Regions from separate parts of the Mycobacterium sp. IDUB_37 genome, predicted to be linked through region 2. Evidence: predicted binding sites of a transcription regulator. Region 2 holds the regulator's gene; the other holds the start of a gene.
What was found. The regulator LexA, encoded in region 2, represses DNA repair genes until DNA is damaged. The targets are predictions, from matches to a motif close to CGAACANNTGTTCG.

Region 1: cofD (2-phospho-L-lactate transferase) is a predicted target of LexA. The motif match lies at 8,446-8,459, and genes of this name have one in related genera.

The regions. Positions count from the first base shown of each region.
Region 1 covers NZ_JBVAXG010000001.1:649,884-662,122, forward strand. Annotated here, with positions in the region: gene ACZY1I_RS03050 (LCP family protein) at 1-666, opposite strand, end outside; gene rfbD (dTDP-4-dehydrorhamnose reductase) at 731-1,648, shown strand; gene ACZY1I_RS03060 (glycosyltransferase family 2 protein) at 1,641-2,579, shown strand; gene manB (mannose-1-phosphate guanylyltransferase) at 2,581-3,660, shown strand; gene ACZY1I_RS03070 (NUDIX hydrolase) at 3,679-4,212, opposite strand; gene ACZY1I_RS03075 (Eco57I restriction-modification methylase domain-containing protein) at 4,209-5,816, opposite strand; gene ACZY1I_RS03080 (coenzyme F420-0:L-glutamate ligase) at 5,825-7,186, opposite strand; gene cofD (2-phospho-L-lactate transferase) at 7,183-8,181, opposite strand; gene ACZY1I_RS03090 (WhiB family transcriptional regulator) at 8,555-8,911, shown strand; gene ACZY1I_RS03095 (metallopeptidase family protein) at 8,927-9,346, opposite strand; gene ACZY1I_RS03100 (DUF3499 domain-containing protein) at 9,514-10,011, shown strand; gene ACZY1I_RS03105 (phosphomannomutase/phosphoglucomutase) at 10,209-11,606, shown strand; gene ACZY1I_RS03110 (TobH protein) at 11,603-12,239, shown strand, end outside.
Region 2 covers NZ_JBVAXG010000005.1:269,979-282,217, reverse strand. Annotated here, with positions in the region: gene ACZY1I_RS19110 (class III extradiol ring-cleavage dioxygenase family protein) at 1-633, shown strand, start outside; gene miaA (tRNA (adenosine(37)-N6)-dimethylallyltransferase MiaA) at 630-1,550, shown strand; gene dapF (diaminopimelate epimerase) at 1,620-2,489, shown strand; gene hflX (GTPase HflX) at 2,538-3,983, shown strand; gene ACZY1I_RS19090 (acyl-CoA dehydrogenase family protein) at 4,095-5,255, shown strand; gene ACZY1I_RS19085 (LGFP repeat-containing protein) at 6,144-8,447, shown strand; gene lexA (transcriptional repressor LexA) at 8,490-9,212, opposite strand; gene ACZY1I_RS19075 (LysM peptidoglycan-binding domain-containing protein) at 9,518-10,039, shown strand; gene nrdR (transcriptional regulator NrdR) at 10,220-10,681, shown strand; gene ACZY1I_RS19065 (peroxynitrite isomerase) at 10,704-11,198, shown strand; gene ACZY1I_RS19060 (PhzF family phenazine biosynthesis protein) at 11,208-11,894, opposite strand; gene ACZY1I_RS19055 (alpha/beta fold hydrolase) at 11,921-12,239, opposite strand, start outside.

The sequences.
Region 1 (12,239 bases), on a different contig from region 2:
TTTCTGCCGGCCGGCCGGGAAGTCCGCGCCCGAAAGAGGTTCGAAAACAGCCTCTTTGAGGCAGACATCGACGCCGCCCAGTGCATCGGCGATCAGCGCAAAGCCGAGCAAGCCGATCTCGGCGTAGTGGTCGACGGTGACGCCGGTGAGATCGGCCACCGTCTTGATCAGGGCCTCGCGGCCGGCCTGGGTGCCTGCCGCGGCGGCTTCGGCAGCAGACGCGCCCGCCTGAACCAGGCTGGTCCGCTTGGCCTCGCGAGTCTGTCCGTAGACGCCGTTGATCTTGGTCTTGCCCAGTGCCGGTGCCTGAACATAGGAGTCGCGGGGGATCGAGATCGCGGTCGCCGACTTCCCGTTGTTCGGGATCCGGATCAGGATGATCGTGTCGGTATTGGTGGCCTCTTCGTCGCCGGCCCGCAGTGTCGCCAGTTCCTCGGCCGTCAGCGGGTTGCCGTGCGCGTCGGTGCGACTGTCCAGGCCGACCAGCAGAATGTCGATCGCGCCGTCGTCGCCGCCTTTGCCCAGCGAGGGCGCGGACATGTGGAAGATTCCGTCTTCGAATGACCGGACGTTGGTCCACGCCACCCCGGTGCCAATCACCACCACCAAAGCCAGAGCGGTGGAAATCACACGAATCACACGAGCCACACTTTGCGCAGGCATCACTGTAGGCTACTTGTGCAACAGCCGCTTTCTGGTTAGCCCGGCCCGGCGTGCCAGACTCGAACACATGTCGAGCAGGTCGGGAAGGTTAGTGATCACCGGGGCGGGTGGTCAGTTGGGCGGCATTCTGGCAGCTCAAGCGGTCAGTGCGGGCCGCAATGTGCTGGCCAGGACGTCGGCGGAATGGGACATCACCGACCCCGCCGCGGCCGAAGAGATCATCGGTAGCGGTGACGTCGTGGTGAACTGCGCGGCGTACACCAACGTCGACGGCGCCGAGAGTGACGAGGCGCGGGCATATGCCGTCAACGCCACCGCTCCCGAGAACATCGCTCGGGTCTGCGCCCGGGTAGGTGCACAGCTGATTCACGTTTCGACCGACTATGTCTTCAACGGCGACTTCGGGGACGCCGAACCGCGCCCGTATGAACCGGGTGACGCCACCGGTCCGCAGGGCGTCTATGCGGCCAGCAAGCTCGCGGGCGAACAAGCCGTGTTGGCGGCGTTTCCGCAGGCCGTCGTGGTGCGCACCGCCTGGGTTTACACCGGCGGGGTGGGCAGAGGCGATTTCGTCGCAGTGATGCAGCGGTTGGCCGCCGGCGACGGGCCGATCAAGGTGGTAGACGACCAGGTCGGCTCACCCACCTACGCCGTTGACCTGGCCGCCGCGTTGTTGGAACTGGCTGACAGTGACGTCCGCGGGCGCCTATTGCACGCCGCCAATGCCGGGGTGACCTCGCGGTACGAGCAGGCCCGCGCGGTGTTCGAAATAAGCGGTGCCGACGCGGCGCGGGTGAATCCGTGCACCACCGACGAGTTTCCGCGTCCCGCGCAGCGACCGCCCTACTCGGCGCTGTCCGGCCTGTCATGGGACGCCGCCGGGCTGACCCCGTTACGGCCTTGGCGCAGTGCGCTTGTCGCCGCTCTCACAGTTGAATCCGGCGCGACTCCGACCGATCGACCGTTACCCTCGACGCGTGACTGACGTCCTGCCGGTAGTAGCGGTGACCTACTCGCCGGGTCCGCATCTGGAGCGGTTCTTGGCGTCGCTGTCGCTTGCCACCGACCGTCCGGTCAGCGTGCTGTTGGCCGATAACGGCTCCACCGACGGCACTCCGGAAGCCGCCGTCGAGCGCTATCCCAACGTGCGGTTGCTGCCCACCGGGGCCAACCTCGGTTACGGCACGGCGGTCAACCGCACCGTCGCCAAGCTCGATCAGCATGGCCCCGAATACGACGCGAACCACCAGCAGTGGGTCGACGAGTGGGTGATCGTGGTCAATCCGGACGTGCAGTGGGGCCCTGGCAGCATCGACGCGCTGCTCGATGCGGCAGCCCGCTGGCCGCGCGCGGGTGCGCTGGGTCCGCTGATCCGTGACCCCGACGGGTCGGTGTATCCGTCGGCGCGGCACTTGCCCAGCCTGATTCGCGGCGGCATGCACGCGGTGCTCGGACCGGTCTGGCCGCGCAATCGCTGGACGATGGCCTATCGCCAGGAGCACGTGGAACCCAGCGAGCGGCCGGTCGGCTGGCTGTCCGGGTCGTGCCTGTTGGTGCGCCGGTCGGCGTTCGATCAGATCGGTGGCTTCGACGAGCGCTACTTCATGTACATGGAGGACGTCGACCTCGGCGACCGGCTCGGCAAAGCCGGTTGGCTGTCGGTCTATGTGCCGTCGGCCGAGGTGTTGCACCACAAGGGCCATTCGACCGGACGTGATCCGGCCCGGCACCTGGCCACGCATCACCGCAGTACCTATATATTCCTGGCCGATCGGCACTCCGGATGGTGGCGGGCCCCGCTGCGCTGGACGCTGCGCGGGTCGTTGGAGATGCGCTCGCGAGTGATGGTGCGCAACGCGATCCGCAGGTCGCGAAAGGCTTCACGAGAGCTGGATCTGGCAGAAGGGCGGCGCTGACGTGGCAACCCATCCAGTCGATGCGGTAATTCTGGTCGGTGGCAAGGGCACCCGGCTGCGGCCGTTGACGTTATCCGCGCCCAAGCCGATGTTGCCGACCGCGGGATTGCCGTTCCTGACTCACCTGTTGTCGCGGATCGCCGCGGCCGGGATCGAGCACGTGGTGCTCGGCACCTCCTACCGGGCCGAGGTGTTCGAGGCGGAGTTCGGCGACGGATCCAAGCTGGGTCTGCAGATCGACTACGTGACCGAGGAAAACGCTTTGGGCACCGGAGGCGGGATCGCCAACGTCGCCGGCAAGCTGCGCCACGACACTGTGATGGTGTTCAACGGTGACGTCCTTTCCGGCGCTGACCTGGGCCAGCTGCTGGACTTCCACCGCGAACACCAAGCCGATGTCACGCTGCATCTGGTGCGGGTCGGCGATCCGCGGGCGTTCGGCTGCGTGCCCACCGACGGCGAAGGCCGGGTCACCGCGTTTCTGGAGAAGACACAAGATCCGCCGACCGATCAGATCAACGCCGGCTGCTACGTCTTCAAGCGCGAAATCATCGACCGGATCCCGCGCGGCCGCGAGGTTTCGGTGGAACGCGAGGTCTTCCCGTCGCTGCTGTCGGCCGACGACGTCAAGGTGTGCGGTTATGTCGATGCCACGTATTGGCGCGACATGGGCACACCGGACGACTTCGTGCGCGGATCCGCGGATCTCGTGCGTGGCATCGCGCCGTCACCGGCCCTGCAAGGTCAGCGTGGCGAGAAACTCGTGCACGACGGCGCGGCGGTGGCGCCCGGCGCGCTGCTGATCGGCGGCACGGTCGTGGGCAGGGGCGCCGAGATCGGTGCCGGCGTCCGGTTGGACGGCGCGGTCATCTTCGACGGCGTGAAGGTCGAAGCCGGCTCCGTGATCGAGCGCTCGATCATCGGCTTCGGTGTCCGCATCGGCCCGCGGGCCCTGATCCGCGACGGCGTGATCGGCGACGGCGCCGACATCGGTGCGCGTTGTGAGTTGCTGCGTGGCGCGCGGGTGTGGCCCGGCGTATCGATTCCCGACGGCGGAATCCGCTACTCGTCCGACGTCTAGTTTGTCTGCTCGCGCAACCTAGCGGGTGGCCTGCTCCACCAGATACTTCAGCGCGGGATCGGTGCCCTCGGGCAGCGCGTCGGCCGGCCACCACCGCAAATCGACGGACTCGTCGCTGAGCACGATCTGCGAACCGGCCGGTGCGTGCGCCACGAACTGCAGATCGAGATGACGGGTCGGCACGCCCAGCGAGCAGGTCAGCGCGTGCACATGCACCGCAACCAGGTTCGGCCCCATCCGCAGATCGGCGACACCGGACTCCTCGGTGGCCTCGCGTAGCGCCGCGGCCAGGATGTCGGCGTCGTCTTCGCAGTGTCCACCGAGTTGCACCCAGCGGCCGAGACGCGGATGCAGCGTGAGCAGCACCCGGCCGCCGCTGTCGTCGAGCACCAGCGTGGAGGCGGTGACGTGGCCGGGTTCGCACGCGCGCAGGCAGGCGTCCTCCCGGGCGAGGACGAAGCCCAGGACGGCCTGCCGCAGCGAGTCCTGGGCGTCGTTGGGTGCTGCCCAGTCGGTGAGCGTGGCGATCACCGAGTCGCGCAGGGTGGTCATGGGTTCGCCGGCGGTCGGCGGGATCCGCGCCTGGTGCGGCGATCGCGCAGCGTGATCCATGCGGCCCGGCAGTCCGCGACCAGGCGCGGCGACATACCGAGTTGATCGATCAGGATGCGCCGATCCACGATGTCGAGCGCCTTCTCGGTGTCACCGGCCTTGAGCAGCAGGTCGACATCTGCGGCGAGTTCTGCGCCGGCGCAGGCAGGCGGCGGGACGGGCAACTGCTCGGCTTCCCGGGGTTCCAACTCCAGGATGCCGCCGCCGTAACTGCGGCCCATGATCTCAGCGAATGCGAAGGTCGCACTGTTGTGGAACACCGCGGCCAGCGCCAGCGGGCTGATGCCCGGATCCAGCCGGACGCGATGCACGGTGTCGGTGCTGGTCGCCCCGGTGGCATTGACGGTCAGGCGCGGCGCGAAATGAATCTGGCGCAGCATGAACAGATTCGGGATCCACAGCGACGGAGTGCCCCACCAGGGCTTGCGGATCGAGCACTTGTAGCCGAGGTGCACACCGGCGACCTCGCCGGCCGCGATGTGCGCGGACAGCGGACCACCGACGGGATCGGCCGGCGCATTGAGTAGCCACGTCCGGTGTCCGGCGGCGATGTCGCCGGCCCGGCACTCGTCGTCGTACACCAGGCCGGTCAGCTGTGCGCTACGTGAGACGAGCGCAACGCAGTGCGCTGTGAGTCCCAGGGCTTGGGCTTCGGCATCGGTGAAGGTGAAGAAGCTGTTGCGGCCCGTCACGATGCCCACATCGACATCGGCGATGGCGCCGAGCCGGATCATCGAGCTGGACTTCCGCAGCTCCCGAAGGCCGCGGATCTGTGCGGAATCGAGGAAGTACTTGGTCCACTTCTCGTCCTCGTGCAGCAGCGCGGGAGCGGATTGCGTTTGGGCGAGGTCCATTTCCGTCAATGCGCTCAGGTCGGTCGCGTCGTTCAGGTTCACCGTGCGTACCTGCGCGGGGCCCGCGCCGACAACGCCGCAGAACAACACGACCTCTTGCAGGATCCCGTTGAACACCAGGCGGTCGAAGGTCACCAGGGTTATCTCTCGGTAGCGGCTCAGGATGAATTCGCGCAGCTGCGCTGCATAGGTGACCTGCAGCAGTTCGGCCGGAAGCACCAGGCCCACCCGGCCGCCGTCGCGCACCAGGGTGGTGCTCGCCACGACGAAGGGCACCCATGCATTCGTCAGCTTCGTCGGCCGCAGGCCCTTCTGCCGCATGAGTTCCAGCGCCGGTTCTCGTTGCGCCGCGGGCCAGTTGCCGAACCTTATGTAGGGCGGGTTGCCCGCGACGCCGTCCCAGTCGCCGGCTCCGCTGCCGCGCAGCCAGGTGAAGAGATTCTCGTTGTCGACGGAAGCGAACTCGCGCGACTTCGCTGCTTCGGCGGCGACGAGTTCCACACCGTGCGCCGCGCCGGTCAAAGCCGCCAGTTCGCGAAGGATCTGTCCGTCGCCGCAGGATGGTTCGAGTATCCGACCGCCCGCGACACCGACCCAGCGAGCGAGGAATCTGGCCACCGCGGGCGGTGTGTAGTAGCCGCCGCGAACCTTGTCCGCGGACGCTGCCGTCTTGCCCGCGAACGTGGTCACGGCGGTGCTCACTTGCGGACCAATAGGTCCGTTACGTCCACCGGATCGCGCAACCCGGGGGACTCGGCGGCGTAACCGATCGCGATCGCTCCCAACGGCTCCCAGTCGGCAGGCAGCGCGAGCTCTTCGCGAACCAGATCGGCGGCGAATATCGTCGAACCGATCCAGCAACTGCCGATTCCGCGCACCGCAAGCGCGACCAACAGGGCTTGCACGGCCGCACCGACCGCGACGGTGAACATGGTGTGCTCGGCCTCGGTGCGGGCGACGTCCGGGTAGCTGTGCGCACCGTCGGGCACCATCATCGGGATGATGACTTCTGGTGCGTCGTACAGGATTTGGCCGCGACCCACCCGGCGTTCGACAGAGTCGGCGGGCCTGCCGTCACCGGTCAGGTCGAACCGCCACTTGTCTCTCATCCGGTCCAGCAGCCCGATCCGGGTGCCGTTGTCCTGCAGCCAGACGAACCGCACCGGACGGGTGTGGTGGGGCGCCGGTGCGGTCAGCGCCTCGGCGACCGCAGACTCCACCAGATCCGGTGGCACCGGTTCGTCGCTGAATTGACGCACTGAGCGACGGGACAACTGGGCCTGCCGGCGGCCCATGTCGATGGCTTCGGCGGTACCGAGCCAGAACAGGTCTTCCTCACCGGCGCGCACCAGGTTCCGTGCCGTCGAACCGTCGTCGGCCAGGTCGAGTCCGCGCACCACGGCCACCGGCATCGCGGTCAGTTTGCCTTTGACCAGATCGGCGGCGGCCGCGATCTCGTCGGCGACGGCGATCTCGGTGACCACCAACTCGTTGCCGTGCTGATCGACGGCACCTGAATAGTTATGCAGCACCGCCAGGCCCGCGGCGCCGATGGCGGCGTCGATCTGGCCGTTTCGCCAGGCGCGGCCCATGGTGTCGGTGATGACCACAGCGACGTCGACGCCGAGTCGCTCTCGCAGGCCGGCCCGCAGCGACGCAGCGCTGGCGTCCGGGTCGAGCGGCAGCAGCGCGAGTTCGGCACGCCCCACATTGGATCCGTCCACGCCGGCCGCGGCCTGAATCAGCCCAATCCGGTTCTCGGTGATCAGCGTTCGTTCCTTGCGGGCCAGCACCCGCACGGCCTCGTCGTCGACGAGTTTGCGCCGCAGCTGGTCTCGTTCCTCGTCATCTTCGGGGGCCGGCACCAACCGGCCTTCGCACTTGGACACCACCTTGCTGGTGACCACCACGACATCGCCGTCGCGCAGCCATGGCGTGGCCGCGCTGAGCGCCGCGCTGAGATCGTCGCCGGGCCGGAACTCCGGAAGACCTGCGACCGGCAGGATTTCAATGCTCGCGGCGGACCCGTGCTCGCGCGGTGACCGCTCGGGGCCCGTCACGTCGACACCCCGGCAAGATCCAGACCGGCGCGGACCATGTCAGCGGTGGTCGCCGGATCGGTCATCAACAGCGGTACTGACCGCACGGTGACTCCATCGATGGCGGCTTCGGAATCGGCCGGGTCGCCGTCGTGCACCAACCAATGGTCCAGTATCCCGGTTGCGCTGCGGGCGCCGAAGTGGCGGCCCACCGCCTCGGCGGTGGGGTCCACTCCGATCACCGCAAGGCAGGTATCGGCCATGCCGCGCAACGGTTTTCCGCCGATGATCGGGGAGTAGCCGACGACCGGGGCGGCGGCGCTGCGCAGCGCCGCCCGGATGCCCGGCACGGCCAGAATGGCGCCGACGCTGACCACCGGGTTGGACGGGGCCAGCATGATGATGTCGGCATCCTCGATGGCAGACACGGCTTCGGTTGCAGCACTTGCTTTTTCGGCACCGACGAAGGCGAAGCTGTGGGTAGCCACCTGGGCGCGATGGCGAACCCACCACTCTTGAAAGTGAATCGCCTTGCGGGTTTGATCTGCCGGATCGGTGATCACGACGTGCGTCTCGCAACGATCGTCGGTGGCCGGCAGCAAACGCGCGCCGGGTTGCCAGCGGTCGCACAGCGCGGCGGTGACCTGTGACAGCGGGTAGCCGGCGTTCAGCATCTGGGTGCGCACCAGATGGGTGGCCAGGTCGCGGTCGCCGAGCATGAACCAGTCGGGTTGGACGCCATATTGCGCGAGTTCCTCTTTGGCATGCCAAGTTTCGTCGCGATGGCCCCAGCCGCGCTCCGGGTCCACGCCCCCGCCGAGGGTGTACATGCAGGTATCCAGGTCGGGGCAGACGCGCACCCCGTGGATCCAGGCGTCGTCACCGATGTTGACGACGGCGGTCAGCTCGTGGCGGGTATTGTCGGGGCGTGCAAACTGACCCAGGCCGAGGAGCTGCTGGACCCCGAGCAGGAAGCGGGCGCCGCCAACTCCACCGACGAGAACGGTGACCTTCACACCGCAGGACAGTACCTGCCGACCGCATCGAGAAGAGGCGCGGTGACCGGCATTCGGCACGGACGCAAGAAGCTGGCTTGACCGAGGTGTGATCAATTCGTGCTCGACACGCCGGAACGCACAAACAACAGAACTGCCGATAATTGATCACGAGATGGTATGGAAATACGCGGAAGTGCTTGACCAGGTTCAACAACCCGTGTCTAATCACATCAGTGTCATTTCCCGGTTGGCCGGCCGGTTCCGGTGTCGCAGACCGAGATTCGATCACTTGTTCGAATTTTGGCAACTGCACATCAAAACAGTGGGAAACCATTTCATTCTCTATTAGTGAGGAGGCGGAGGCATGTCCTATGAGTACCTTCGGGGCGTAATGGGGAGCGGACCGCAGACCACTTCCGACTCGGCCGTGGCACCCGTGCCGGCGCCGGTGGCATATGTACGTCCTCATCTGAGCGTGGTTCCCGATGCGCCAGTCGCATTCGAACCTGAGCCCGAGGAAGACAATGCTGCCGATCTCTGGCAGGAAAAGGCGCTCTGCGCACAGACCGACCCGGAAGCCTTCTTCCCGGAAAAGGGTGGTTCCACCCGCGAGGCGAAGAAGATCTGCCTGGGCTGCGAGGTCCGTCATGAGTGCCTGGACTACGCCCTGGCGCATGACGAGCGGTTCGGCATCTGGGGTGGGCTGTCCGAGCGTGAACGCCGCCGGCTGAAGCGCGGGATCATCTAGCCTCGTAGACGCGGATCAGTCATCGATCGTGGGGTCGATGACTGAGGGTTCTACGTCCAGGTAGATGGCGACCTGGGCCACCAAGATTTCATGCAGCAAGTCCCCGAGTTCGACGGTGTCTTTCGCCCGTCGCTCAATTGGCTTGCGGAACAAGACAACTCGTGCCCGCGTGGCGTTGCCGCGGACATCGACTCCGGCGGGTATCAGTCGGGCAAGCGCGATCGGTCCATCGGCGATCACCTCGGGTGGCCACTGCACACTGTCGGGATCCTTGGCCGATATGCGCGGGATCTCGTCGACCGCGACGTCGAGTTCGGCCACCCGTTCCTGCCAGCGCCGCTCGATGGGTTCGTAGGCTTCCAGCACTGCCATGTCGAACCGCTCGGCCCGACTGCGCCACCCGGGCACCGTCGGCGGCAGCAACGGCCCGCGCATATCTCGGCCCCGCCGTCCCCGGTACGAGGACGATCCTTGCCCAGACCCACCGCCTCGTGCGGAGCCGCGGGAATCGCTCACTGGCCGATGGTAACGGTTACACATCGGGGGTGTGGATGCGCGTGTCCGGCACTTCACCAGCGATTGAGCGCGATAGCCTTTCGCTCGTGAACGTACCCCGTCGCTGCTGCCGGCCCGGGTGTCCGCACTATGCAGTAGCGACGTTGACGTTCGTTTACTCGGACTCCACCGCGGTCGTCGGGCCACTCGCTACTGTGCGGGAACCCCACTCCTGGGATTTGTGCGTCAAACATGCCGGCCGCATCACCGCACCGCGCGGTTGGGAACTCGTCCGCCATGCCGCGCCACTCGGTGCCGAGCCCACCAATCCCGATGACGATGACCTGGTGGCGCTGGCCGACGCGGTGCGCGAAGGTGGCCGCGAAAGTGGTTTGGCCACCGCACGTGCCGGCGGCCTGATCACCGGCTTCGCCGCGCACAACGACTACGACGAAGTCGCGCTGGCCGGCGGCGGTGGCGATTCGCAACTGCATCACGCGGCCGCACACGCGACCGTGCCGAGTGGCGGGATGATGGCATCCCACGAACATCGGTCGGGACGTCGGCGCGGACACTTGCGGGTATTGCCAGACCCGTCCGGCTGACCCCGATGGTGGCGACCCGCTGCACCCCGCTTGCGCGGCGCTTGCGATCGCCACGACCCGGATGGTGGCGACCCGCTGCACCCCGCTTGCGCGGCGCTTGCGATCGCCACGCAGACCGATGGGTTCGGCTTCCGCTGCGGGCCGATAGGCTGGCGACCAAGAAGCGAAGCAACCCAGGTCGTCAGGAGCAACGGAGTATGTCGTGGCCCGCCGAGGCTATTCATCGCGTCATCAAGGCCTATGACATACGTGGTCTGGTTGGCGAAGAAATCGACGAGTCGCTGGTCACCGATGTCGGCGCCGCCTTCGCTCGACTGATGCACGCCGAGGGTGCGCGCCAGGTGGTGATCGGTCACGATATGCGCGACAGTTCACCGTCGCTGTCCGCCGCGTTCGCCACCGGGGTGACCGGCCAGGGTCTGGACGTAGTGCGTATCGGGTTGGCGTCCACCGATCAGTTGTACTTCGCCTCGGGTCTGCTGAACTGCCCCGGCGCAATGTTCACCGCGAGCCACAACCCCGCGGCCTACAACGGCATCAAACTATGTCGGGCAGCGGCGTTGCCGGTCGGTGCCGACACCGGGCTGAAGACCATCAGTGCTGACCTGATCGCCGGCGTGCCGGCCCATGACGGGCCGCAGGGAGCAGTCACCGACCGAGATGTGCTGGCCGACTACGGGACTTTCCTGCGGTCGCTGGTGAACAACTCCGACCTGCGTCCGCTGCGGGTGGCGGTCGATGCGGGCAACGGCATGGCCGGGCACACCACGCCGGCGGTGCTCGGTGCGATCGACTCGATCACCTTGTTGCCCTTGTATTTTGAGTTGGACGGGTCGTTTCCCAATCACGAGGCCAACCCGCTGGACCCGGCGAACCTGGTCGACCTGCAGAACTTCGTGCTCGAGACCGGCGCCGATATCGGACTTGCCTTCGACGGAGATGCCGATCGCTGCTTCGTCGTCGACGAGCGCGGCCTCGCGGTGTCGCCGTCGACCGTCACCAGCCTGGTGGCCGCACGCGAGCTGGGCCGTGAGATCGGCGCCACCGTGATTCACAATGTGATCACCTCCCGGGCGGTCCCCGAGCTGGTGGCCGAACGCGGTGGCACACCGCTGCGCTCGCGCGTCGGCCACTCTTACATCAAGGCGTTGATGGCCGAAACCGGCGCGATCTTCGGCGGGGAACATTCGGCGCACTATTACTTTCGCGACTTCTGGGGCGCCGACTCCGGCATGCTGGCCGCGCTGTATGTGCTGGCCGCGCTAGGGGAGCAGGAGCGGCCGCTGTCGGAGGTGACGGCCGACTACCAGCGCTACGAGTCGTCCGGCGAGATCAACTTCACCGTGGCCGACGCACCGGCTTGCGTGGACACCGTGTTGAAGTCGTTCGCGAGCCGGATTCAGTCCCTCGACCACCTGGACGGGGTGACGGTGGACCTCGGTGAGGACAACTGGTTCAACCTGCGCACCTCCAACACCGAGCCGTTGTTGCGGCTGAATGTGGAGGGGCGCAGCATCGAAGATGTGGACGCGGTGGTCCGGCAAGTCAGTGATGAGATCGCGGCTCAGTCGGCCCGCGCCGGGGGCGGTCCGTGAATTCCGTCAAGGCGGTCGATCTCGAGGACGCCGATGGTCTGATTGCCGCAGACCGGGACGGACTGCTGCGCGCCGCGTCGAATGCCGGGGCGCACGTTCGGACGGTCGCCGCCGCGGTTGACGAAGGTGAGCTGGATTCGTTGCGCGGCGACGACCGTGCCCGCAGTGTGATCTGGGTGGCCGGGCGCGGGGCTGCCGAGACGGCCGGAGCGCTGCTGGCGGCGACCCTGGCCGCGTCGGTCGGCGAGCCGATCGCGCTGGTCAACGAGGCGCCGCCGTGGGTTGGTCCACTCGACGTGATGATCGTCGCCGGTGATGATCCCGGTGATCCGGCATTGGTCGGGGCGGCCGCGACCGGCGTGCGTAGGGGAGCGCGGGTTGTTGTGGTCGCCCCCTTCGAGGGGCCGTTGCGAGACTCGACAGCGGGCCGCGTCGCCGTGCTGGCGCCCCGCTTGTGGGGGCCGGTCGAGTTCGGCTTGTGCCGGTACCTCGCCGCCGGCCTGGCAGTTCTGCAAGCTGTCGACCCCAGGCTGCGTATCGACCTGGCCACGCTTGCCGACGAGTTGGATGCCGAGGCGCTGCGCAACAGCGCCGGGCGCGATTTGTTCACCAATCCAGCCAAGACACTCGCCA
Region 2 (12,239 bases):
ACGGCCGACCTGCGGGCGGCCGTGTTCGCGGCTGCCGCTGTCCTGCCTGCGCGCTGGATTGCTGTGGGGATCGGCCCCGCAGACGCTGTGGTGAGCCCGGAAAGTACCGGCAGCTTCGCCGGGTTCGGCGTCGACGTGCGCGTGCGCCTGCGCGGCCGCCTGCACGACGATGCTGCGATTGCGGCCGAATCGCCTGATGAGCTGCCGCTGTGTGCGCTGATGGCCGCATGGGTACGCGGACAGGCCCGGCCCGACGCCAGCGTGCAGGTCCGTGTCTATGCCGGCGACCAGGACCCTGCGGTCGCGGTGACCCGGGGCCGGCAACTGCGCACCGAAATCGACCGCCAGCCCGATCCGATCGGCGTGTTGGTCGTGGCCGATGGCGTCAACACCCTGACTCCCGCCGCGCCCGGGGGCTACGACCCCACCGGTGCAGACTCGCAGCTGGCCCTGGATGACGCACTGGCCAGCGGCGACACCGACGAGCTCACCCGACTGCCCGCCCGGGTCCGCGGCCGCGCGGCCTTTGCGGTGCTGGCCGGTCTATCCGAACCCGGTCCGCGAGCGGCCAAGGAGCTGTATCGAGGAGCGCCGTACGGCGTGGGCTATTTCGCCGGTGTCTGGCAGCCGTGAGGCCACTCGCCATCATTGGGCCGACCGGCACCGGTAAGTCGCAACTGGCGCTTGAGGTGGTCCAAGCGCTTGGCGGCACGGCCGAAATCGTGAACGCGGACGCCATGCAGCTGTACCGCGGCATGGACATCGGAACGGCCAAGCTCCCGATCGCGCAGCGGCGCGGCATCGCGCACCATCAGCTCGATGTCCTCGACGTCACCGAAACCGCGACGGTGGCCAACTATCAGCAATCCGCCGTCGCCGACATCGAAGCAATCATGGCCAGGGGTGCGGTGCCGGTAGTGGTCGGTGGATCGATGCTCTACATCCAGTCGCTGCTGGACAATTGGTCATTTCCCGCGACCGATCCCGACGTGCGCGCGCGGTGGGAGCAGCGCCTCGCCGAGATCGGGGTTGGCCAACTGCACACGGAGCTGGCGCAGCGCGATCCGGATGCGGCCGCCGCGATCCTGCCCACCGACGCCCGCCGTACGGTGCGAGCACTGGAGGTCATCGAACTCACCGGTCAGCCGTTCGCCGCTTCCGCGCCGCGCATCGGTGCCGCCCGGTGGGGCACAGCTATCATCGGATTAGATTGTGAGACAACACTTCTCGATGAGAGGCTGGCTCGTCGCACCGAGGTGATGTTCGCCGACGGGCTGGTCGAGGAAGTACGCGGGCTGCTGGAGCGCGGGCTGCGCGACGGGGTTACCGCCGCGCGGGCGCTCGGCTACGCCCAGGTGATCGCGGCACTCGACAACGGCGGGTCCGACGAGCTGCTGCGCGGGGCGCAGGAACAGACTTTCATCGGCACCCGCCGCTATGTGCGACGGCAACGGTCGTGGTTTCGTCGCGACCACCGAGTGCACTGGATCGATGCGACGGTCGCGGGCGCTGTCGCGGACGCAGTGCGTGTCTGGCGCCACGTAACCTGATCTGGTGATTTCCGCGACGACGAAGATGCCTGCTTGGGAATCTCGAGCCGGGATTGAGGAGTGGCGCAGATGATATTCGCGAAGGGACACGGCACCCAGAACGACTTCGTGTTGCTGCACGACCTGGATTGCCGGGCCGCCCTTTCCGCTTCGCGGATAGCCGCGCTGTGTGACCGGCGCCGGGGCCTCGGCGCGGACGGGGCGCTGCGGGTCACCACCGCTGGAGCAGTGGTCGACGCCGGGGTGCTCGATCGCTTGCCGGACGGGGTCAGTGGCGACGATTGGTACATGGACTACCGCAACGCAGACGGGTCGACCGCACAGATGTGCGGCAACGGGGTTCGCGTGTTCGCGCACTACCTGCGCGCCAGCGGCTTGGAGTCGCGCGACGAGTTCGTCGTCGGCTCCCTCGCCGGTCCCCGGATGGTCACCCTGCACCGGGTCGACCAGACCAACGCCGACGTCACCGTCGATATGGGCAAGGCCAACAAGCTGGGCACCGGCACGGCCGTGGTGGGTGGTAGGCGGTTCACCGGGGTCGCCGTCGATGTCGGCAACCCGCATCTGGCGTGCGCGGATCCCGCGCTCAGCGTCGATGACCTGGCGGCATTGGACGTGGGGGCGCCCGTCGAGTTCGATGCCGCGCAATTCCCCGAGGGTGTCAACGTCGAGGTGCTCACGGTCCCGGACGGCGGCGTGGTTCGGATGCGGGTGCACGAACGCGGCGTGGGTGAAACCCGCTCCTGTGGCACCGGAACGGTGGCGGCCGCGGTCGCCGCACTGGAAACCAGCGGCGCCGAGACCGGCACTCTCACCGTGCGTATTCCTGGCGGCGACGTCACGGTCACCGTCACCGACGCGACCAGCTTCCTGCGCGGACCATCGGTATTGGTAGCGAGGGGGGAGCTCGATGAGGGCTGGTGGAACGCGCTGGCGTGATATTCGCGTGCGTCGGAGTCCACAACGTGCCACCATCGGAAATTGCCTATGACATATCCAGATTCGCCCAATAAGGGCCCATCAGATTCCGTACCCAGCCTCGGTGAGCTTGCGCTCGAAGACCGGGCGGCGCTGCGCCGCGTCGCCGGGCTGTCCACCGAGCTCGCCGACGTCTCCGAGGTCGAGTACCGCCAACTGCGCCTGGAACGCGTGGTGTTGGTCGGCGTGTGGACCGGGGGGAGTGCGGTCGACAACCAGGCGAGCCTGGCCGAATTGGCGGCACTCGCCGAGACTGCGGGTTCGCAGGTGCTCGAAGGGCTTATCCAGCGCCGCGACAAGCCCGACCCGTCCACCTACATCGGCTCGGGCAAAGCCCAGGAACTGCGGGAAGTGGTCCTGGCGACCGGAGCCGACACCGTCATCTGCGACGGTGAACTGTCTCCGGCGCAACTGAACGCGCTGGAAAAGGCGGTCAAGGTGAAGGTCATCGACCGCACCGCGCTGATCCTGGACATCTTCGCCCAGCACGCCACCAGCCGCGAAGGTAAGGCGCAGGTGTCGCTGGCTCAGATGGAGTACATGCTGCCGCGGCTGCGCGGCTGGGGTGAGTCGATGTCGCGGCAGGCGGGTGGACGTGCCGGCGGCAGTGGTGGCGGGGTAGGCACCCGCGGTCCCGGTGAGACGAAGATCGAGACCGACCGGCGGCGCATTCGCGAACGCATGTCCAAGCTACGGCGCGAGATCAAGGACATGAAGCAGGTCCGCGACACCCAGCGCAGTCGCAGGCTGCACGCCGACATGCCGTCGATTGCCATCGTCGGCTACACCAACGCCGGGAAGTCCAGCGTGCTCAATGCGCTGACCGGTGCTGGTGTGCTGGTGCAGAACGCGTTGTTCGCCACCCTCGAGCCCACCACCCGGCGTGCCGAGTTCGATGACGGCCGGCCATTCGTGCTGACCGACACCGTCGGCTTCGTGCGTCACCTTCCCACCCAATTGGTGGAGGCGTTCCGCTCCACGCTGGAGGAGGTCGTCGACGCCGACCTGTTGGTGCATGTTGTCGACGGGTCGGACGTGAACCCATTGGCCCAGATCAGTGCCGTTCGGCAGGTGATTTCGGAGGTCTACGACGACTACCGGACCGATCGCGCCGACCAGCCACCCGAACTGGTGGTGGTGAACAAGGTCGACGCCGCGGGCGGACTGATGCTGGCAAAGCTGCGCCACGAACTACCCGGGGCGCTCTTCGTCTCAGCCCATACCGGCGAAGGTATCGACGCGTTACGAAGGCGAATGGCCGAGCTGGCGGCGCCGACCGACACCGCGGTGGATGTGGTGATCCCATACGATCGCGGCGATCTGGTGGCCCGTGTGCACTCCGATGGACGGGTACAGGAAGAGGAGCATCAGGCGGACGGCACTCGGATCAGGGCGCGAGTCCCCGCGGCGCTGGCGGCCGCCCTGCTCACATATTCGGCCGCTTCTCAGTCCTAGGGCCGAGTCATAGAGCCGCTTGCTGCGGACAAACCCACCAGGCCACAGCCGACCAACCGCCCGGTTGGTATATGTTGGTCAGCAGAGACAATCCGCCGGAGGGGTAGGTCCATGGGCAGTGCCGTCAAGTACCAGCGCACACTTTTCGAACCCGAGCACGATTTGTTCCGCGAGTCCTACCGGGCTTTCCTGGATCGCCACGTCGCGCCGTACCACGAGGAGTGGGAGAAGGCCAAGATCGTCGACCGCGGGGTGTGGCTCGAGGCCGGCAAACAAGGCTTCCTGGGCATGGCGGTGCCGGAGGAGTACGGCGGCGGAGGCAATGCCGACTTCCGCTACAACACGATCGTGACCGAGGAGACCACCCGTGGGCGCTACAGCGGGCTCGGGTTCGGCCTGCACAACGACATCATCGCGCCCTACCTGCTGCACCTGGCCACCGAGGAGCAGAAGCAGCGCTGGCTGCCGGGGTTCTGCACCGGCGAACTGATCACCGCGATCGCGATGACCGAGCCTGGCACCGGTAGTGACCTGCAGGGCATTAAGACCAAGGCGGTGAAAGCGGGCGATCACTACGTGCTGAACGGGTCGAAGACGTTCATCACCAACGGCATCAACTCCGACCTGGTGATCGTGGTGGCCCAAACGGACCCTGAGAAGGGGGCGCAAGGGTTCAGTTTGCTGGTCGTCGAGCGCGGCATGGAGGGCTTCGAACGCGGCCGCCACCTGGACAAGATCGGACTGGACGCGCAGGACACCGCCGAATTGTCGTTTACCGACGTGAAGGTGCCCGTCGAAAACCTCCTCGGCCAGGAAGGCATGGGCTTCATCTACTTGATGCAGAACCTGCCGCAGGAACGGATCAACATCGCCGTCATGGCCGCCACGGCGATGGAAGCCGTGCTGGAGGAGACGCTGCAGTACACCAAGGAACGCAAGGCATTCGGCAAGTCGATCGGCAACTTCCAGAACAGCCGGTTCCTGTTGGCCGAGCTTTCCACCGAAGCCACCGTGGTGCGCATCATGGTCGACAACTTCCTCGCCCTGCACTTGGAGGGGAAGCTGACGGTTGAGCAGGCCGCCATGGCCAAGTGGTACTCCACCGAGAAGCAGGTCCACCTGATCGACCGCTGCCTGCAGCTGCACGGCGGATACGGCTACATGCGCGAATACAACGTTGCCCGTGCCTATCTCGACGCCCGCGTCCAGACGATCTACGGCGGCACGACCGAGATCATGAAAGAGATCATCGGCCGCAGTCTCGGCGTCTGACGCCGGGCGATCCGACGCGCAAATTCGCGCGCACGCTGTATCTGGTTGCAACTGAGTCGATCTGGTGTTCATCGGCTGACGGTGCGGCAGATCGCCTCTTGTGCAACGGGTTAGGGGTAGTAGCTCAGGGGTGAGTGCAATCCTGTTGTCGTGCAACATCAACTCTCGGGCCGTGGGACCGGCTGACCGGTCGATTGGTCGGGTCATCGATCAGCCGGCACGAAAGTGATCACGGGTCGCGCCTGACGAAGCGTTGAGCTCGGTCGATGATCATGTTGTCGGCGTTGCGGTCTTGCGCGCGACGGGCGATGCCGCGAAGCTGCTGTAGGGCGTCGGGAATGCGAAAGAGTTGGCAGCGGACGGGGCTTCGGCCTTGAGGTATCTGGCGAAGTGCTCGATTGCCATGCGGGTTGCCGAAATTGGAAACGCTATACGGAAAGCGAACACAACCGCGATTGGAATATCGGTCGGCCCGTAGGTTGGCCGGGCGTCGGCAAGTACGGACCGACTACCCGAAAGACCCAGTCGAATGCCGTCAATTCGACGATCGTGGCGATCGCGGATGTCGGCGAGGACCGGAAAAGCGCATTTCAGCACCGGTTTCCGAGGTCCGGTCGTTGCGATGCGAGGTGGGATATCGTCTCTGGCACCGGAACCCGATCTGCGCGGTTGCCAAAGTCAGCCGCCCCTTTGCGAACGTTGCCGTGCATCATTTCGACATCGGCTCGGTATCCGTTTTCGTAACATTTCCGATTAGACTTCGCATTCGTCTATCGCTGGGGGAAAGTTATGCGAGCCCGGTGACGACGTGGGTCGTAGCTGGGGGCGGCCCACAGCGGTGAATCCGCCGCTCGCCAGGAGAGCATGGGCCATCGGCTGGGAGGCTGGGTGAACGGGCATAAGCGCAGATCGAGCAAGCTGATCGGGCGTACGTTGGTCGGCTTTGCCGCCGCCGCGTTGGGCACCGGGTTGCTCCTCGCGCTGGTGGCGCCGACCGCATCGGCGTCCCCGATCGGTGACGCCGAGGCGGCGATGATGGCTGCGTGGGAGAAGGCAGGCGGCGACACGTCGACGCTTGGAGCCAGGAAGGGCGATGTTTATCCGGTCGCCGACGGCTTCGCCTTGGACTTCGACGGCGGCAAGATGTACTTCACGCCCCCGACGGGTGCGAAGTACATGTTCGGACCGATCCTGGACAAGTACGAGTCTCTCGGCGGCCCTGCGGGCAGTGACCTGGGATTCCCCACAATCAACGAAGTGCCCGGCCTCTCCGGACCCGACAGTCGGGTGAGCACCTTCGCAGCCAGCGACAACCCGGTGATTTTCTGGACGCCGGACCGCGGTGCATTCGTAGTGCGTGGCGCCCTCAACGCCGCGTGGGACAAACTCGGCAGTTCTGGTGGTGTGCTGGGGGCCCCGACCGGGGATGAAACCTACGACGGTGAGGTCGCCTCGCAGAAGTTCAGCGCCGGCGAGTTGTCCTGGAACAGGAAGACCAAGGAGTTCGCCACCAACCCGCCAAACCTCGCTGAACAGCTCAAAGGCCTGCAGGTGGCGATCGACCCGACTGCGGCCATAAATATGGCTTGGCGCGCCGCCGGCGGCGCTAAAGGCACGCTGGGCGCCAAGAAAGGCGATCAGTACCCGATCGGTGGGGACGGCATCGCGCAGGACTTCAACGGCGGCAAGATCTTCTACAGTCCTGCCACGGGCGCGAACGCCGTGGAAGGCCCGATCCTGCAGAAATACGAGGCGGTGGGTGGGCCGGTCAGCAGCGACCTGGGTTTCCCGGTCGGAAACGAGGCCGACGGCGGAATCACACCGGCCAGCCGGATCGCTACATTCTCGGCAGCCGACAAGCCGGTGATCTTCTGGACTCCGGATCATGGTGCATACGTGGTGCGCGGAGCCATGAAGGCGGCCTGGGACAAACTCAAGGGTGCCACCGGCAAACTCGGCGCTCCGGTCGGTGACCAGACTGTTGACGGCGACGTGGTGTCGCAGAAGTTCACCGGCGGCAAGATCTCGTGGAATCGCGCCAAGAACAGCTTCACCACGGATCCGGCCAACCTTGCGCCGTTGCTGTCGGGGTTGCAGGTGTCGGGGCAGAACCAGCCCAGCACCACGGCGTCGCCGCCTCCGGGCAAGAAGTTCACCTTCCACTGGTGGTGGTTGGCAGGTGCCGTCCCGGTGGTGCTGCTCGTTGTGATGTTCGTTTTGGTGGTGCTCGGCCTGCGCAGACGTCGTGGCGGCCAGAATGCCCCGGCATTCGCCCCCGACCAGGCTCACCAGGATCACACTGCGGCCGGCGATTTCGACGCAAGTGCCGGGCAGTGGCGGCACGATGACGTCCACGATGACCTCGATTTCGGCTCCGAGCGGTTCCCGCCCGTTGATCTGCATCCCGAGGACCACGCGGTTGTGGATCCTGCCGCCGGGTCCCGGGTCAGCTGGCCTCGAGGCGGTGGTTCAACGCCGGCATCAACCGAGCACGGAACCGACGACGCGTCGTTCGACGACGAGGGATATCGCGAGGTGTATCCGTCGGAGGACGAAGAGGGTACCGAGTACGACGAGTTCGAGGATCAAGACCCCGACTCCGTGGACACGACCACCATTCCGATCGTGACTCGCGGCCCCTTCGGTCAGCCGCTGGACCCAGAACCGGAGGTAGCGGAAACGGTTTCACCGGAAGAGTTCGAGCCGGAATTCGGGGTGCCACGCACCTACGCACCCGAGGTACGGGTGCCGGCGGTTGACCTTCCAGAGTTTGACCCGCATGAAGACCTCCCCGACATCTTCTACCCGGCAGCCGAGTTCGCGGACGAGGAGCTACCCGAAGCGGCGACGTCGGATGCCTCCCCGGAGGGGGACCCGCGGAAGGGCCGGCATGCCGCCGTGGACCCGGCTGCTTTTGCCGCCGCCGCGACCGAGGAGACGTACGCAGCCGCCGCGCCACGGGCGGAGGCGTCACCAGGTGGCGTTGGGGGCAGCGCAGCGGTCCGCCCGACGATTCATCTGCCGCTCGAGGACGATCCGTACCGGGCTCCGGACGGTTATCCCATCAAGGCCAGCGCCCGTTTCGGCTTGTACTACACACCCAACAGCGCGCTCTACCACGACACGTTGGCCGAAATCTGGTTCGCCAACGAAAATGTCGCCCAGGCTAACGGCTTCGTCAGGGCCGACTGAACCGTCAGCCCTTCCGCTTTCGTGGGTCGGAGTCGCCAGTCGCTAGACCTTGCGAATGACGGTTACCACCTTGCCGAGCACGGTCGCGTCATTGCCGGGAATCGGATCGAAGGCGGGGTTGTGCGGCATCAGCCACACCTGACCGCCTGCTCGCTTGAAGGTTTTGACGGTCGCCTCGCCGTCGATCATTGCCGCCACGATGTCACCGTTGTCCGCAACGTTCTGTTGGCGCACCACCACCCAGTCGCCGTCGCAGATGGCGGCTTCGATCATGGATTCGCCGACCACCTTGAGCAGGAACAGGGTTCCCTCACCGACCAACTCACGCGGTAGCGGGAAGACGTCCTCGACAGCTTCTTCGGCCAGGATCGGCCCGCCCGCGGCAATTCGCCCGAGGACGGGGACGTACGTAGGTTCGGGCAATGCGTCCGATCCGGCGACATCGGTGGTCGGCGGTGTCACCACGTCGTCGGCGCCCCGCACATCGACAGCGCGCGGACGATTCGGGTCGCGGCGAAGGTAGCCTTTGCGCTCCAGGGTGCGTAGCTGATGGGCTACCGACGAGGTTGACGTAAGACCGACTGCGTCGCCGATTTCTCGGATGCTCGGGGGATACCCGCGACTGGTGACCGAAGCTCGGATCACGTCGAGGATGGTGCGCTGCCGCTCGGTCAGCACTGAATCGACTGCATGGGGGCGGATGGCGGAAGCCGCGTCGCCGGAACCGCTTCGGTCACCTGCTGAGGTGTCGTTGCTGTCGCGCATAGTTTCGAATGTATCCCTGTCAAGCACAAGAATCAAACATGTGTTCGATCGGCGTGTCGCGTTGCCGGTCACGGGTCTGCGAACTCGCAAAAATAGGTGAATCACAAGTGTGTAACTTCCGGAATGTTGGGGTAATCAAGAGCCACCCAGCTGGTTGCACCGAATGAAAACCTTGTCAAGTCTTGTCAGAGGCGAGGTCTACCGTTTTGCTCGCACGACACGCGTCGCTCAGATGTTCGATATCGAACACGTGAGCGATTAATGTCGAACACACGAGCGAGAAGTAGTTGACCGGAGGGAACGGCATGACACTCATCTACGCGGGCCCGCAGCGCAACTGGAATGCGCAGCGGACGGTGAACCGGCCGGTGCGGTCCGTCAGGCCGGTCGGACCGGTCAGCGAGTCTCCCTCCTACCGTGCCGGCAGAAGCAGAGCGACCAGGCCCGGTCCGGCGCGTCCGGCCGGAACGCCTCTTCGCTACCGCGGCAGCGGAGTTCCGGTGTCGAGGGCTGAGCACGGCAAACGGCCGGTCACGCTGGCGACGACGGTGGGTTTGGCCCTGCTCGCAGGTGTGATCACGCTGTGGCTGGGTTTGATGGCTAACTTCGGGAGCATGATCAACGGCGAGTCAGCCGACTCCTCAGCTCAGGTACCCGCCGCGCTCGCGGTCGTGCGCGTGGAGCCGGGGGAGTCTTTGCAGCAGTTGGCCGCTCGCGTCGCTCCGGGGGCGTCGGTGCGCGATGTCGTCGAGCGCATCCGCGACCTAAACGCACTGAATTCGAACTCGGTGGCGGCGGGGCAGACGTTGATCGCACCCGTCGGCTGACCTGACCAGGGCGGTGGATGCAAGCGCGAACGGACCTGCGAATAGGCCTTAGCGCCAACGGTCCTCGCTGATGGTTTTGAGCGGCGAGGGTTCGTCACTCCGGTGCGCACTGCCGAGAACGCGCGGGTACTCTCGGGGTGTTCCTCGGTACCCCGGGGTCAGCACGGCGAAGGAGCGGCCATGCACTGCCCGTTCTGTCGGCATCCCGATTCGCGGGTGATCGACTCGCGGGAAACCGATGAAGGCCAAGCCATTCGCCGGCGGCGGTCATGTCCAGAGTGCGGGCGTCGGTTCACCACCGTAGAAACGGCGGTGTTGGCCGTGGTTAAGCGCAGTGGCGTCACCGAGCCGTTCAGCCGGGAAAAGGTGATCAAGGGTGTTCGTCGGGCCTGCCAAGGCCGCCAAGTGGATGACGACGCGCTGAATCTACTGGCCCAGCAAGTTGAAGATGCGGTACGGACGGCAGGGCCGGAAGTTCCGAGTAATGAAGTCGGCCTGGCCATTCTGGGCCCATTGCGTGAACTCGACGAGGTTGCCTACCTGCGATTCGCCTCGGTGTATCGGTCTTTTTCCTCGGCTGATGATTTCGAGCGCGAGATCGAGGCGCTACGCGCCCATCGCGGGGTTTCACCTGCGACCTGACGGGTCGCACTAGGCTTCCACCATGCCGGTAGAACTCCACCCTCATCTCGAGGCGTTGGCACCACTGCTGGGCACCTGGGCGGGCCGAGGTGCCGGCGAGTATCCGACGATCGAGCCTTTCGACTACCTCGAAGAGGTGGTCTTCTCCCATGTGGGCAAACCGTTCTTGATCTACGGGCAAAAGACCAAGGCGGTTGCCGACGGCAAGCCGATGCACGCTGAGGCCGGTTATCTCCGAGTGCCCCGACCAGGCGACGTCGAGCTCGTGCTCGCTCATCCCAACGGGATCGCCGAGATTGAGGTCGGTACGTTTTCGGTCGACGGCGACATTATCGAAATCGATTTGGCGACCGGCCCTCTGGGTTTTGTCGGTCTCAGTCCGTCTGCCAAAGAGGTGACTGCGCTTGCTCGTTCCTTCCGAATCGACGGTGACGAAATTTCGTACTCGATGCGGATGGGTGCGGTCGGGCAACCCGTGCAGCATCACCTGGCCGCGGTGCTGCGTCGGCAACGCTGAGCGCCGCGGTCAATCGGCTTGGAGGACACCGTCATTGACGACCCGTCCGGCGACCCGCAACCAACCCTGCTGACCCCAGGTGGTTTCGATGATCGACCCCTTGCCCTGGGTGATTACGAGATCGCGGCCCAGATAGTCGGTCATCCGGATGGCCGCCGACCCCGTCGCTTCGTCTTCGGCCACACCGAGATTCGATGCGAACATCCGGGCGCGCAATGATCCGGCATCCCGATCCACCCAGGCCCACACGTAGTGCGCGATGTCGTCGGGAAAATCGCCGGGGTCGGCGTCGGCAACAGCTTGCGGTGACTCGAAGTCGTGGATGGCGAATTCGGGAGACCATTCCGTGCGCGCACTGACTGCGGTGACATCGCCGTGGTAGCTCACCTGGACCGGGCCGGCCGACAGGTGCAGCGTGTCGATCGGCGTGCCCCGCTCGCGCAGCCACCACGCCGCGCCGACCGTCGGATGCCCGGCGAACGGCAATTCCGTGCGGGGAGTGTGGATGGCGGCGCGCGCGCTCGTCGCACCGGCGCTGGGGATATCGATGAAAATTGTTTCGCTGTAACCCAATTGGGTTGCCAGTCGCTGCCGGTCGTCAGGCTCGACCAGGCTTGCATCGACCACGCCCAGCGGATTTCCGAAGTTGCCGTCCGGGTCGGTGAAAACACGCAACACGGTCACGTCGATGCTCATGGCCCGACTGTATCGACCGGCGCCGATCAGGTAGCGCTGCGCTCGTCGGCTCCCATGGCTTCCAGAACGGCAACGCGAGTGTCGTTGGGTCCCGAAACGGTCCGCTCGCCGCCGCCAGTGCGCAACAACTCGCGAAGCGCTGTTTGGTCGTACTCGGGGGGGTTGGTGGTGTCGATGAAGCGCTGCACGATCTCCAGGAAGCGCGCCGGGTCGTCGTGGAACGGGAAATGGCCGGATTTCTCGAAGATTTCGACTCGCGAACCGGGCATTGCGGCATGTGCCATATGGGCATGACGGACGGGAACCACGACGTCTTCGCTGCCCCAGATGATCTGCACGGGGATG